DNA from 4 places in the Microbispora sp. NPDC046933 genome. Region 2 is predicted to be linked to each of the others. Evidence: predicted binding sites of a transcription regulator. Region 2 holds the regulator's gene; each other region holds the start of a gene.
What was found. The regulator LexA, encoded in region 2, represses DNA repair genes until DNA is damaged. The targets are predictions, from matches to a motif close to TCGAACANNTGTTCGA.
Positions count from the first base shown of each region.

Region 1 (3,203 bases), on a different contig from region 2:
ATGGCGACGGCGATCAGGGCGGATACCGTGCCGCCGATCTTGACATCGACCCCCGCGAGGGCGTTCAGGCCGAGTGCCGCGCCGCCGACGTTGCCGATGTTGAACACCAGGCCGCCGAAGGCCACGAGGACGGCCAGGAGATATCCCGAACCGGGCAGCACCCGGTTGCCCAGCGTCTGGGCGCGCATCCCGGAGACGCCGATCACCCGCCAGACGTTCAGCTGGACGGCGATGTCGACGAGGATCGACGCGACGATCACGAACGCGAACGCCGCCCCGAGCCGGGCCGTGAACGTCGTCGTCTGGGTGATGAAGCCGGGGCCGATGGCGCTCGTGGCCATGAGGAACATCGCGCCGAGCAGCGCCGAGCGCGGTCCTCGGCTCCCGATGCCCGCAGGTGAAGCGGTGTCCGCGGGTGAAGCCGCCTGGATCTTGGGGGGTTGACTCATGGGAGACTCCTTTGCTCACCTCCCGCGAAATTAGAGGATTGTTCAACGATTCATCAAGCCCCTTGTAGGTTACTTCCGCGCTACAACTGGGTGTGATCACGCGAAGTCCGATGGTGATCGCGGAAATCAGGTGACATGTCGCGGCCTAAGCTGGGAGTGATCTGACGGTCGAGAAAGGGTTACGGCGATGACGGCGATGGCTGACTGGGCGGCACGGTTGAGCGCGGCTCGGCCGGTGCTCGATCGGGCCAGCGCCGCGGAACTGGTCGCCGACGTCCTGCGGGAGAACGTCATCGACGGCTCCCTGCCCCCGGGCACCCGACTGTCGGAGGAGACGATCGGGAACCTGCTCGGCGTCTCCCGCAACACGCTCCGAGAGGCGTTCAGGCTGCTGTCGCACGAGAACCTGCTGGTGCACGAGCTGCATCGCGGTGTCTTCGTCCGCAAACTCGCCGCGGCCGACGTGGCGGACATCTACGCGATGCGGCGCATCCTGGAGACGGCGGGCGTGCGGGCCGCGGTCACGGCCCCGCCCGAGGCCGTACGGGAGGTGCGGCGCCACGTCGACGAGGGCCAGGCGGCCGCGGAGAGCGGCGACTGGGCGGCCGTCGGCACCGCCAACATGCGCTTCCACCGCGCGATCACCGCGCTGCTCGCCAGCCCGCGCGTGGACGAGACCATGGCGCGCCTGCTCGCCGAGCTGCGGCTGGCCTTCCACGTGATGGGCGAGCTCAGGACCTTCCACGAGCCCTACCTGGAAGACAACGCGCGCATCGCCACGCTGCTGATAGACGGCGACCACGAGCGGGCCGAGCGGGAGCTTGTCGCCTACTTCGACACGGCGGAGGCCCAGCTGCTGGCCGCCTACGCGGAACGCGGGGTGTGAGCTCCTCGCCGACGCCAGGCCCCCGGTGACGCCTGGGCGCCAACGTCCTGCACCGGGCCGGGGGAGCCGGCCACCTGTCGGGCGGTCGGTGGACGTACGGGGACGTTTCCGGCGGGTCCGCTCGGGACACCCGGGTGGCCGCCGTCGTCGGGGAGCCGGGGGCGGCGCGCGTCTGGGCGGCGGTGACGGACGCCACCGAACGAGAGGAGCCGCCGTACCGGGGCGGCGGGATCCGGATCGGCGAGTGATCCGCCGGCGGACGCGCTTCCTGGGCTTTCGTTCCCGGAAACGGACCGCGCCGACTTGCGTTCGATCTCCTGGGAACGTATGTTCGAAGTAGCGGCGATTCTGCCCGAATCATCCGCCCGTCTTCCCCCGGGTGGCCACGAAGCCACAGGGAGAAGGAGTCTTGAGCAGACTTTACGGCGATCCGATCGAGGTGTGGGTCCGGGACGGGCATCCTGCCCAGTTCGTCTGGCGTGACCGGCTCTACACCGTCCGCGAGATCCAGGACCACTGGGTGGTCGCCAGGGAATGGTGGAAGACCTCGGACGCCGATCCCGGCGAGCGGCGCTTCTGGCGAGTGGGGGCCGCGGCCGGCAAGGAGGTCGGGACCTATGAACTGCGCTTCGACACCGCCAGCGGCGGCTGGCTCCTGCTGAGGGCCTGGGACTGATGGGAACGCTCCAGCTACCCACGACGTTCGGGGGACGGGCCGCTGGAGGACGGACCGGGGGACGGACGGGGGCGCGCCCGTGACGGAACCCTTCGCCCACCTGCACGTGGCGTCCGCCTTCTCGCTGCGGTACGGCACCGCGTTCCCGTCCGCCCTCGTCCGGCGGGCCGCCGAGCACGGCATGGACACGCTGGCGCTGACCGACCGCGACGGCCTCTACGGCGCGGTCAAGCACGTCATCGCCTGCCACGAGCGGGGCGTCCGCCCGGTCGTCGGCGTCGACCTCGCCCTCGACAAGGGTTCTTCCACGTCGGACGACCTGTTCGGGGGCGGCCTGCCGTCCGCCCGCCCGGCCCACGGCCGCCGTACCGGACACGGACATGGACACGGACACGGACATGGACACGGCCGCCCGGCGGCGGGCGAGCCGGCACGGGTCGTCGTGCTCGCGCGCACCGGCGGCTGGGCCTCGCTGTGCCGCCTGGTCACGGCGGCCCACCACGCGGGGGAGCGCGGCGAGCCGTACGTCACGCCGGGGATGGTGGCCGAGCACGCGACCGGCCCGGACGGCGGGCCGCGGCTGACCGTGCTGCTCGGGCCCCGCTCCGGCGTCGGCCGCGCGGTGGCCGAGCGGCGCGACGACCAGGCCCGGGCCCTGCTGGCCGCCTGGCGCGCGGTGGTCCCCGACCTGGTCGTCGAGGTGTCCGACCTGTACGGCTACCGCGACGCGAACGTCGCCACCCGAATGATCGGGCTGGCCGACTCGATGGGCGTGCCGGTCGTGCTGACCAACGCGGTCCGCTACCTGGACGCCGCCGATCACCAGGTCGGCAACGTGCTCGACGCGGCGCGCAAGCTGGTGCCCCTCGACGGGCGGCATCTCGACGACCCCACCGCCCACGCGTACCTGAAGGACGGCGCCGAGATGGCGCGGGTGGCCGCGCGGATCTGCGGCGGCGACACCGGCCGGGCGGCGCGGCTGCTGGCCGAGACGCGCCGCGTGGCCGAGCGGTGCGTGCTCGACCCCGTCGAGATCGTGCCCCTGCTCGAACCCGAGCGGCCCCGGCTCCACCTGCCGGAGGTCGGTGAGGACCCGGTGCCCCTGCTGCGGCGCCGCTGCGAGGAGGGGCTGGCCCGGCGGGGCCTGGAGCGCTCGGCCGAGGCCCGCGACCGGCTCGCCGCCGAACTCCAC
Region 1 is NZ_JBEYWW010000033.1:53,996-57,198, forward strand. It holds gene ABZ857_RS34250 (NRAMP family divalent metal transporter) at 1-350, opposite strand, end outside; gene ABZ857_RS34255 (GntR family transcriptional regulator) at 637-1,335, shown strand; gene ABZ857_RS34260 (DUF6504 family protein) at 1,745-2,011, shown strand; gene dnaE (DNA polymerase III subunit alpha) at 2,091-3,203, shown strand, end outside.
Region 1: the regulator LexA is predicted to act here: its motif matches at 1,655-1,670, upstream of ABZ857_RS34260 (DUF6504 family protein).

Region 2 (3,203 bases):
TGACCGAGCCGTCCCGCCAGTTCGTCATCACGACGTCGCGCCGCTCCCAGCGGACCTCGTCGTACGGGTGGACACCCGGGGTGGTGAAGACGCGCTTCATCTTCAGGCCCTTGCGCGGCCGCTTGCCGGCCCGGCCCCCCGCACCCGATACGGTGCCGCTCACGGTCTCCGTCATGACTTCCCCCTCCCAGGGCCCGGTGGAGCCCCTCTTTCGGACCACGCTCGTTACAACCTCATCGTCGCGCCGCCGCCACCGCGTCCGCGCCGTGCCCGCGCCCCGTCCCGGTCGTCCCGGGAGGCGCGCCTAGTCCTCGACCGGCTCCAGCTCGCCTCTGGCGGACCGGAGCCGCTCGATCTCCGCCTCGAAGTCGGCCAGCGTCTCGAATCCCCGGTAGACCGACGCGAACCGCAGGTAGGCCACCTCGTCGAGGTCGCGGAGAGGGCCCAGGATGGCCAGGCCCACCTCGTGGGAGGCGATCTCGGCCGCGCCGGTGCCCCGGATGCTCTCCTCCACGCGCTGCCCGAGCTGGGCGAGGGAGTCCTCGCTGACCGGGCGCCCCTGGCAGGCCCGCCGCACGCCGGCGATGACCTTCTCCCGGGAGAACGGCTCGGTGACCCCGCTGCGCTTGCTCACCATCAGCAGCACGGTCTCCTGGGTGGTGAACCTGCGCCCGCACTCGGGGCAGGTGCGCCGGCGGCGGATCGCCGCCCCGTCTTCGGCCGCACGGCTGTCCACGACCCGGGTGTCCGGGTGGCGACAGAACGGACAGTGCACTTCATCGCCTCCCTGAACGCACATCCCGAACACAAGGTGTGGTGAACTTACACCGCTGTGACTACTAGATGTTGTGGTCCAACCGTAGGAGTGCCCGACCTTGAACGCAAGTCGAACGGGCCATGGGAGAGGAAGTGCCTGTTCGGCGCGCGTGTCGCGCCTCCAGTCACGGCAGCCTCAACTGCCCCACGCGTAGGGGAATACGCCCTTTACGCGCCATTTCCAGCTGATTTCCGTACGGCTTCTGACCTGGGCGTACAGCGGTCAAAGAAGATCGGGTAAATCGAACACGGGATCGATCGAACTCCCGTACGATGAGACGGACGGCGAGATCGGCGATTTCGCTGGATATCGAACAATTGTTTGACGGTGATCTTGAATCGCGGTACGGTCGCTCTGTGCGACATGAGGAACACGGATTGAGAGGTGGCATCGTGAGTGACCGAAGTGAGCAAGCGGATGGCGTCAGCGACCTCGCGGTTCGCAGGCGCGACTCGCTTGGCCTCACCCCCAGGCAGCGGAAGATCCTCGAGGTGATCCGCGACTCGGTCCAGCAGCGCGGCTATCCGCCGTCCATGCGGGAGATCGGGGAAGCGGTCCAGCTGACCAGCACCTCCAGCGTGTCGCACCAGCTCACGGCGCTCCAGCGTAAGGGCTACCTCCGGCGTGACCCGCACCGGCCCCGGGCCCTGGAGGTCCGGCTGCCCGGCGAGCCGGTGCTGTGGGTGGATCCGGACGCCACCAGCGAGGAGGAGGCCGGGTTCAACCGGCCCACCGCGGCGTACGTGCCGCTGGTCGGCCGCATCGCGGCCGGTGGGCCCATCCTCGCCGAGCAGAGCATCGAGGACGTGTACGCGCTGCCCAAGCAGCTCGTGGGCGAGGGCACGCTGTTCCTGCTCCAGGTCTCCGGCGACTCGATGATCGAGGCCGCCATCGCCGACGGCGACTGGGTCGTGGTGCGGCAGCAGCCGGTCGCCGACAACGGCGACATCGTGGCCGCCATGATCGACGGCGAGGCCACCGTGAAGACGTTCAAGCGCAAGGACGGGCACGTGTGGCTGGTGCCGCACAACCCCAACTACGAGCCGATCCCCGGTGACGAGGCCACCGTGCTCGGCAAGGTCACGGCCGTCCTGCGCAAGCTGTAACCGGTCCGCCGGTTCCGGACGCCGCACAGGGACAAGCCCGGCGCTCACGGGAGCGCCGGGCTTGTGCTGTGCCCTGCGGGGCTTGTGCCGTCGTCAGGACGCGGTGCAGCTCACCGGCGACGGAACGCCGTTGGTGCCCGACCAGCTGCCGTTGAAGCCGAACGTGGTCGAGGCCCCGGCGCCCAGCGCGCCGTTGTAGGCCAGGTTCGTCACCGTGACGTTGGACCCGCTCGCGCTGAGCGTGCCGTTCCAGAGCTGGCTGATGCTCTGGCCGTCCGGGAAGGCCCACTTCACGGTCCAGCCCGAGATGGCCGAGGAACCCGCCTTGACCGTGACCTCGCCCTGGAAGCCGCCGGGATACTGGTTGGCGACCTTGTACGTGGCGGTGCAGGTCTTCCCGCCCGGCGACGAAGGAGACGCGGACGGCGACGCGGAGGGGGACGCCGACGGCGAGACCGACGGGGATGCCGAGGGGGACGCCGAGGGGGACACGCTCGGCGAGGCCGAGGGCGACACCGGCGGCGTCGGGTTGCCGCCCGTGGGCGGGATCAGGTAGGGCGAGATAATGCTCTGCTTGGCCTGGTCGACCGTCGCCCAGTCGTCCTTCAGGATGCCGCCCGTGTCACCCGAGTTGGGGTTCCACGACCAGTAGGTGAACGACATGCCGTTCACCCCGCTGCCCATGTACTTCATGAGCTCCTGGAGCCAGATCTTGTCGACGTTGCTGGCCAGCGTGGTGCCGAACTCGCCCACCATGATCGGCGCGATGTTCTGCTTGTACAGGTAGCCCCAGTACTTGTCCCAGATGGCCGGCATGTTGGCCGGGTACGACGGGTCGTCGAACCACGCCTGGTGGTAGACCGACGTGGCGTACTCGTGCGGCGAGTAGACGAGCCGGTTGGCCACGTTCAGCCGCACCGGGTACTGCCCGGCCTTGGTGAGGTTGCCGCCCCACCAGCCGCAGTCCTCGTCGTTGCTGGGGTCGTTGTCCCAGATGTTGGACAGGCCGCCGCTCGGGCAGCTCACGCCCTCCACGAAGATCAGCCAGTTGGGCTGCACGGACAGGATCGCGTTGCCCGCCCGCTCGGCCGCCAGACGCCAGTCGCGCGACTCGTCGCCGCAGCCCCAGCAGGAGCCGGTGGCGTTCGGGTTGGTGCCGTCGGCGTGCGGCTCGTTGTGCAGGTCCGCGCCGATCACGGTGGTGTTGCCGGCGTAGTGCTGGGCCAGCGACTTCCAGTCGCTGATCCAGGTGGACTCGGGGACGCCCGAGGTGTACCACA
Region 2 is NZ_JBEYWW010000016.1:69,946-73,148, reverse strand. It holds gene ABZ857_RS22045 (vitamin B12-dependent ribonucleotide reductase) at 1-175, opposite strand, end outside; gene nrdR (transcriptional regulator NrdR) at 305-775, opposite strand; gene lexA (transcriptional repressor LexA) at 1,207-1,923, shown strand; gene ABZ857_RS22030 (cellulase family glycosylhydrolase) at 2,017-3,203, opposite strand, start outside.

Region 3 (3,203 bases), on a different contig from region 2:
CGTCGAGGTGCACCATCTCGGCGACCTCCTGCGTGAGGTGATCGAGATCCCCGACGCGCGCAAGCACATCCTCGACGGCAGCGTCGACGAGCACTGGTTCGGCCCGCTGGCCGCCGACGCGATCCGCAACACGCTCGACGCCCTCGACGCGGACACGCTCGCGCCGCTGCTGACCGGCGGGATCACCAAACGCGAGATCATGGAGCTGGGCTGCGACCCGGGCTCCATCGCCTTCCACACGCTCGGCATGGACGACTTCGTCCTCCCGCCGCTGCCCAACCACCTGTTCGCCCGCGACACCTCCTGCTGGGTGTACGACGGGGTGTCGATCAACCCGATGCGCAAGAAGGCGCGCAGACGGGAGACCGTCAACTACGAGGCGGTCTACCGGTGGCACCCGCTGTTCGCCGCGGGGTACGGCAACCCCGGCGGCGGCGGGTTCAACGTCTGGTACGAGGGCGTGCGCATGGCCCCGGCCACCATCGAGGGCGGCGACGTCCTGGTGCTCGGCAACGGCGTCGTGCTCGTCGGGGTGAGCGAGCGCACCCAGCCGCAGGCCGTGGAGATGCTGGCGACCAACCTGTTCCGGGCGGGGTCGGCGACCCGCATCGTGGCGCTCGACCTGCCCAAGACCCGTGCGTTCATGCACCTCGACACCGTGATGACCAACGTCGACGTGGGCGTGTTCACCAAGTACGCCGGGCTCGGCATGCTCCCGTCGTACACCGTGGAGCCGGGCGACACCGACAAGGAGCTGAAGGTCACCGACCATCCGCCGGAGGACATGCACAAGGCGATCGCGCGGGCCCTCGGCCTCGACGACATCAAGGTCCTCACGCCGACGCAGGACGTGCACGCGGCCGAGCGCGAGCAGTGGGACGACGGCTGCAACGTGCTGGCGCTGGAACCCGGCGTGGTCGTGGCCTACGAGCGCAACACCACGACCAACAATCACCTGCGCAGGCACGGCATCGAGGTCATCCCGATCCGCGGCAGCGAGCTCGGCCGCGGGCGCGGCGGGCCGCGGTGCATGAGCTGCCCGCTGGAGCGCGACCCCGTCTGACCACCGCCACGGCTCGCGCCCGGGCCGGGGCTCGCGGACGGCCGTGCCGCGAAAGCGCGGTCCGGTCCGGCGCGCGGCCGGTCATCGGACGGCGCCGCTCCGCTTGTGAGGGCCGCCTCCTCAGACCCGGCATCCCGGCCGTCAACGTCCCAAGCGCCGGGCTGAGGGACGGAGGTCAGCCGGCCATGGGCAGCGTGGGGCGGCCGGGCAGGCCGAGGATCGACTCGACCTCGCCGACGAACCTGTCCGCTTCCGCTATGATCTCTTCTGCGTCGTTCTGCGTGACGGCGCGGACCATGCCGGCCTCGGCCGCCGCACGCTTGGTCGCGGTCACCGCGAAGTAGGCCGCCCAGTCCGCGAGCTTGGGTTCGGCCTCCGGGAGCAGCTCCCAGGCGCTGCGCAGCCGCCGCCTGCGGCCGTCCATCGGCCGCGGACGGGCCGCGAGGATCCCGGCGGCCGCTCGGAGGGCCGCCAGGTGGGCCGAGACGTAGCGGTCCGCGGGGGTGGGCCCGACGGTGGCGTCCGCGAGGCATGCCCTGGCGTCCGCGAGGTGTGCCAGAACCGCCTGCGAGAGCCGGGGCCCGCTCTTCTGCTCGTCGTTCTGCTCAGTCATGCCCGCCTCCTTGAGTCGTGGCACTCCGGCGAAGGTCGCCGGTGACTTCACAGTCGCAGATCGCACCGACAATTTCGCCGGCCGGGAGATCCCGTGAACCGCTCGAGATCGCCCGACGCTTTCTCAGGCTCCCGTGGGCGGCCGGACGAGGAGCTTCCCCTCTCCCCGTCCGGCCCACGCCGCGGGCCGTGCCGCATCCGTCTCCGCCGACGACGAAGGCACGAATCCAACGGGGTGGGCGCGAGCCGCGAGTCCCACGCCCACTCCATCGAACATAGATTCGATCATGTCCCCTGTCAAGGCTGTCAACGAATACGTGTTCGAGGACCGCGTTCGAAACGCGGGCGACAGACGACGGAGGGGCCCCGCGCGACACCTCGCGCGGGGCCCCTCCGGGGGATGGGATCAGCGCCTGAAGGCGCCCCTGACGTGCACGGGGACGCCCTTGCCGAGCATGCCGGGCAGGATCTCGGCGACGTTCATGGGCAGCCGCACGCAGCCGTGCGACGCCGGGTAGAGCGGCACCGACAGTGCGCCGTGGAGCGCGATGCCGCCGTTGAAGAAGATCGGGTTGTAGAGCTGCCCGAGGTAGGACCGGTGCCAGCCCTTGACCCGCCAGGTGGTCTTGTAGTCGCCGGTCGGCGTGCGGGCGCCGCCGGAGAACCGCTGCCGCTTGCCGTTCCAGGTGGCGTACTCGGTGTAGGGAACGCCGCTGCCGCTGGACATGTGACTGATCAGCACCGGGGCGCCATCCCGGTACAGGACCATCACCTGCTTGGTCAGGTTCACCTCGACGCGGGTCGCCTTGCCCCTGGGCACCAGGACCTTGGGCGCCCGGGGGTTCTCCAGCGCCCTCCAGGTGCGGGCGGCGACCGTGCTGGTCGGCGTGATCCCCTGCACCTTCTGGAACGCCCAGACCGCCGTCAGCGTGGCCCCGCCGTACCGGCCGTCGGCACTGCCGGGCACGTACCCGAGTTCCTTGAGCCGGGTCTGCAGCGCCTTCACGGCGGAGCCCTTGGCGCCGAGCCTGAGCGTCTTGCCCGGCGCGGTGAACGGCGGGTAGGCGGCGGCGCGGGCGGCCACGGCGGCCCTCGCCGGGAGCGTCGAGGACGCCGAGGACGCCGAGAGCACGGTCCCCGTGGTCACGGCCCCCGTCGGCGCGGCGGTGCGCGCCTGCGCCGTGCCGCTCACGCCGGTCGCCGCGAAGGCGGTCGCGAACGTCGCCGCCCCCACCGCGACGAGCAGTCGCCGTCGACCCCTCATCATGACCAACCCCCTCATAAGTTCGTTTTCTCGATCAAAAGACTCACCTTACGGTCCGATTGTGAGCCGCGTGATCGTAAGTGGCCATAATCGGCCGCGTATGTCCTGGCAATCCGTTTAGAGTGACCGGGTGGCAGAAAAGTTGCATCCGAACGTCGTCCGGGTCCAGGAGGCCCTGCGGGCCCACGAGGTGGCGGGCGAGGTCGTCGTGCTGGACGAGGCCGCCCCGACGGCGGCCACGGCGGCGGCCCAGCTGGGCTGCGA
Region 3 is NZ_JBEYWW010000029.1:62,261-65,463, reverse strand. It holds gene ABZ857_RS32090 (arginine deiminase) at 1-1,063, shown strand, start outside; gene ABZ857_RS32085 (SAV_6107 family HEPN domain-containing protein) at 1,239-1,676, opposite strand; gene ABZ857_RS32080 (L,D-transpeptidase family protein) at 2,082-2,942, opposite strand; gene ABZ857_RS32075 (YbaK/EbsC family protein) at 3,070-3,203, shown strand, end outside.
Region 3: the regulator LexA is predicted to act here: its motif matches at 1,945-1,960, upstream of ABZ857_RS32085 (SAV_6107 family HEPN domain-containing protein).

Region 4 (3,203 bases), on a different contig from region 2:
AGAGCATCTCCTCCGCCGGCCGGGCCATGCGGTGGATCTCGTCGATGAACAGGACCTCGCCCTCGGTCAGCGTGGACAGGATCGCGGCGAGGTCGCCCGCGCGCTCCAGCGCCGGGCCTGAGGTCATCCGCAGCGGCGCGCCCAGCTCGGAGGCGATGATCATGGCGAGCGTCGTCTTGCCGAGCCCGGGGCCGCCGCTCATCAGGACGTGGTCGGGCGGGCGGTTGCGGCGCAGGGCGCTCTCCAGCACCAGCGACAGCTGCTCGCGCACCCGGCCCTGCCCGATGAACTCGTCCAGGCGCCGGGGACGCAGCGCGGCCTCGATCACCCGCTCGTCGCCCTCCGGTTCCGGCGACACGAGATCCCGCTCGAAGCTCACTCGACACCATCCGCTCGGCCTGCCGGGACCCGTCCGCTTCCCGGTGAAACTTTCATCGAACCGTCAGCCAGTCACGCGGTCACCGCGCGCTCAGCGCGCGCAGGGCGGACTTGAGCAGCGCGGCCACCTGCGGGGTGCGGCCGGCCGCGACCTCCGCCTCGGCCTCCGCGCTGACCGCCGCGACCGCCTCGTCGGCGTCCCGTGACGAGTAGCCGAGCCCGACCAGTCCCGAGTGGACCTGGTCGCGCCAGACGGGCGGCGCCGCCGCGCCGTTGATCGCGGCGTCGACGGCCGCGGCCGGGGTGCCGAGCTTGTCCTTGAGTTCGAGCACGATGCGCTGCGCGCCCTTCTGGCCGATGCCGGGCACCATCGTCAGGGCCTTGATGTCGCCGCTCGCCACCGCGACCCGCAGCGCGTTGGGCGCGTGGACCGCGAGCATGGCCAGGGCCAGGCGCGGCCCGACCCCGCTGGCCGTCTGGAGCAGCTCGAAGACCGTGCGCTCGTCGTCGGAGGCGAAGCCGTACAGCGTGAGCGAGTCCTCGCGGACGACGAGCGAGGTGGACAGCCGGGCGGGTTCGCCGACGCGCAGCCCGGCCAGGGTGCCCGGGGTGCAGTGGACGAGCATCCCGACTCCGCCCACCTCGACCACGGCGCTGTCGGCCCCGATCGCCGCCACCTGCCCCGCAACGGATGCGATCACCGCGTGTCCCCTCCCCGGTCCGGACGCCCGGCCGCGACGTCGCCGGGCCTCCCAGTCCTACCAGAGCCCCCAGTGCCAGTGGTGCCAGTAGTGCCCGCACCCCCGGAACGGGCCCGGGCCAGGGCGTCGGCCAGGCGGTGCTGCACGCCGCCGCGCCAGACGTGGCAGATGGCCAGGGCGAGCGCGTCGGCCGCGTCCGCCGGCTTGGGCATGGCGTCGAGCCGCAGCAGCCGGGTGACCATCGTGCCGACCTGCTTCTTGTCGGCGTTGCCGTTGCCCGTGATGGCGGCCTTGACCTCGCTCGGCGTGTGCAGCGCGACCGGCAGCCCCCGCCGGGCCGCGCAGACGATCGCGACGGCCGACGCCTGGGCCGTCCCCATGACCGTGCGGACGTTGTGCTGGGCGAAGACCCGCTCGACGGCGACCGCGTCGGGCCTGATCTCGTCGAGCCAGCGCTCGATCTCCGCCTCGATGACGACCAGCCGGGACCCGATGTCGTCGTCGGCCGGGGTGCGGACCACCCCGACCGACAGCAGGCTCAGCGGCGCGCCAGGACGGCCCTCCACGGCGCCGAGGCCGCACCGCGTCAGCCCCGGGTCCACGCCCATCACCCGCAGTTGGGGCAACCGCACCGGCACGCCTCCCTGATCCCGGCGGCGCGGCCACGGCGCGGCCGCCACTGCGCCGAACATCTGTTCGGTCGGTCACTCTATCGCGATCAGCGGCCGCGCGGGTGCGTCAGAAGTAGTCGACCATGTACGCGGCGCAGCCGAACGCGGCGTCCAGCGCGTCGTCGGCCTCGGGAGAGCCGCCGGTCAGCAGGCCGGCGCGGCGGAGCGTGGCCGTGGGCACGCCGGCGAACAGCGCGGACATCCCGCCGATCGTGAGCCGCGTCGCGTCCCCGTGTGCCCCCTCACCACGCGCCGCGTCCCGCCGCGTCACCGAGCCGGAGCCGCCGTCCACCCGCAGCAGCCACGTGCCCGTGTTGCCCGGGCGCCGGGAGTCGGTCACCTCGACGGGGGTCTCGACGGACACCCCTGCGGGGAAACCGCGCCCCTCGACCGCGGCGGGCAGGTCGATCAGCCGGAACATCCACCGGGTCTGGCTGACCTCGTCCTTCGACCGCTCCCGCAGCATCCAGAGAACCGGGTCGGCCGGGTCGACGCAGGCGGTCACCGACTTCGCGACGGACGAGGCGCTGCCGACCATCGACCACAGGGCCCGGGCCGTCGCCTCCGACCCCGCCAGCAGGTTGTCGACCTCGATGTCCCCGTCGCTCCACCGGTAGACGACGAACCCGTCGTCGGCCAGGTAGCAGAAGTCGTCGTCGTCCTCCAGCCACAGCCGCCAGGTCCGTTCGTCGAAGCACAGCGGCCCGCTCGCGCGGGTGGCGGCGTGCACCCGGCCGATCAGGGCCACGAGCTCGGCCGCGTCGGCGGGGCCCATCCGGCGCAGCTTGACCGCGTCGACGCCGTTGACAGCGCCGCCGGGGCCGCCGGGGCCGCCCAGCGTACGCAGCGCCTCGGCGGGCACGGTGATCCGGTGGAGCACGCCGGCGTGCTCGTAGCCCGCGCTGCGGTACAGCGGCGTGGTGGCCGGGTAGAGCGCGGAGACCGCGTGGCCGAGCTCCGCGCAGCGCTCGACCACCGCGTCCATGAGCGCCCGGCCCACTCCCCTGCCGCGGTCCTCCGGCGCCACCGTCACGCTCGCCACGCCGCCCATCGACTGCGGGCGGCCGTGCCACCACTGGACGTACGGGTTGACCCTGGCGGTGCCGAGAAGGCGGGAGCCGTCGAAGGCGCCCAGGTAACGGCCCTCGGGCAGCATCGGGGAGACGAGCTTGCGCCAGGTCTCGGCGCCGCCGCCGGACAAGGGGCCGAAGGCGCGCCTGCGGTTGTCGAGGACGGCGTCCAGATCGTCGCTGGTGAGATGACGGATTTCCACAACCGGCCAAGCTATGCGGGCCCCGGCGGACTCTGCCACCGGTTTTCCGCCCCCTCGCCGCCCTGGGGCCGAGGGCCCGTGCCTCCCTGGGGCCGAGGGCCCGTGCCTCCCTGGGGCCGAGGGCCCGTGCCCGGCTCCGGCGTCAGGCTTCGACCTTCTCCATGACCTCGTCGCTCACGT
Region 4 is NZ_JBEYWW010000024.1:98,733-101,935, reverse strand. It holds gene ruvB (Holliday junction branch migration DNA helicase RuvB) at 1-379, opposite strand, end outside; gene ruvA (Holliday junction branch migration protein RuvA) at 459-1,079, opposite strand; gene ruvC (crossover junction endodeoxyribonuclease RuvC) at 1,076-1,696, opposite strand; gene ABZ857_RS29005 (GNAT family N-acetyltransferase) at 1,818-3,023, opposite strand; gene ABZ857_RS29000 (YebC/PmpR family DNA-binding transcriptional regulator) at 3,166-3,203, opposite strand, start outside.
Region 4: the regulator LexA is predicted to act here: its motif matches at 1,764-1,779, upstream of ruvC (crossover junction endodeoxyribonuclease RuvC).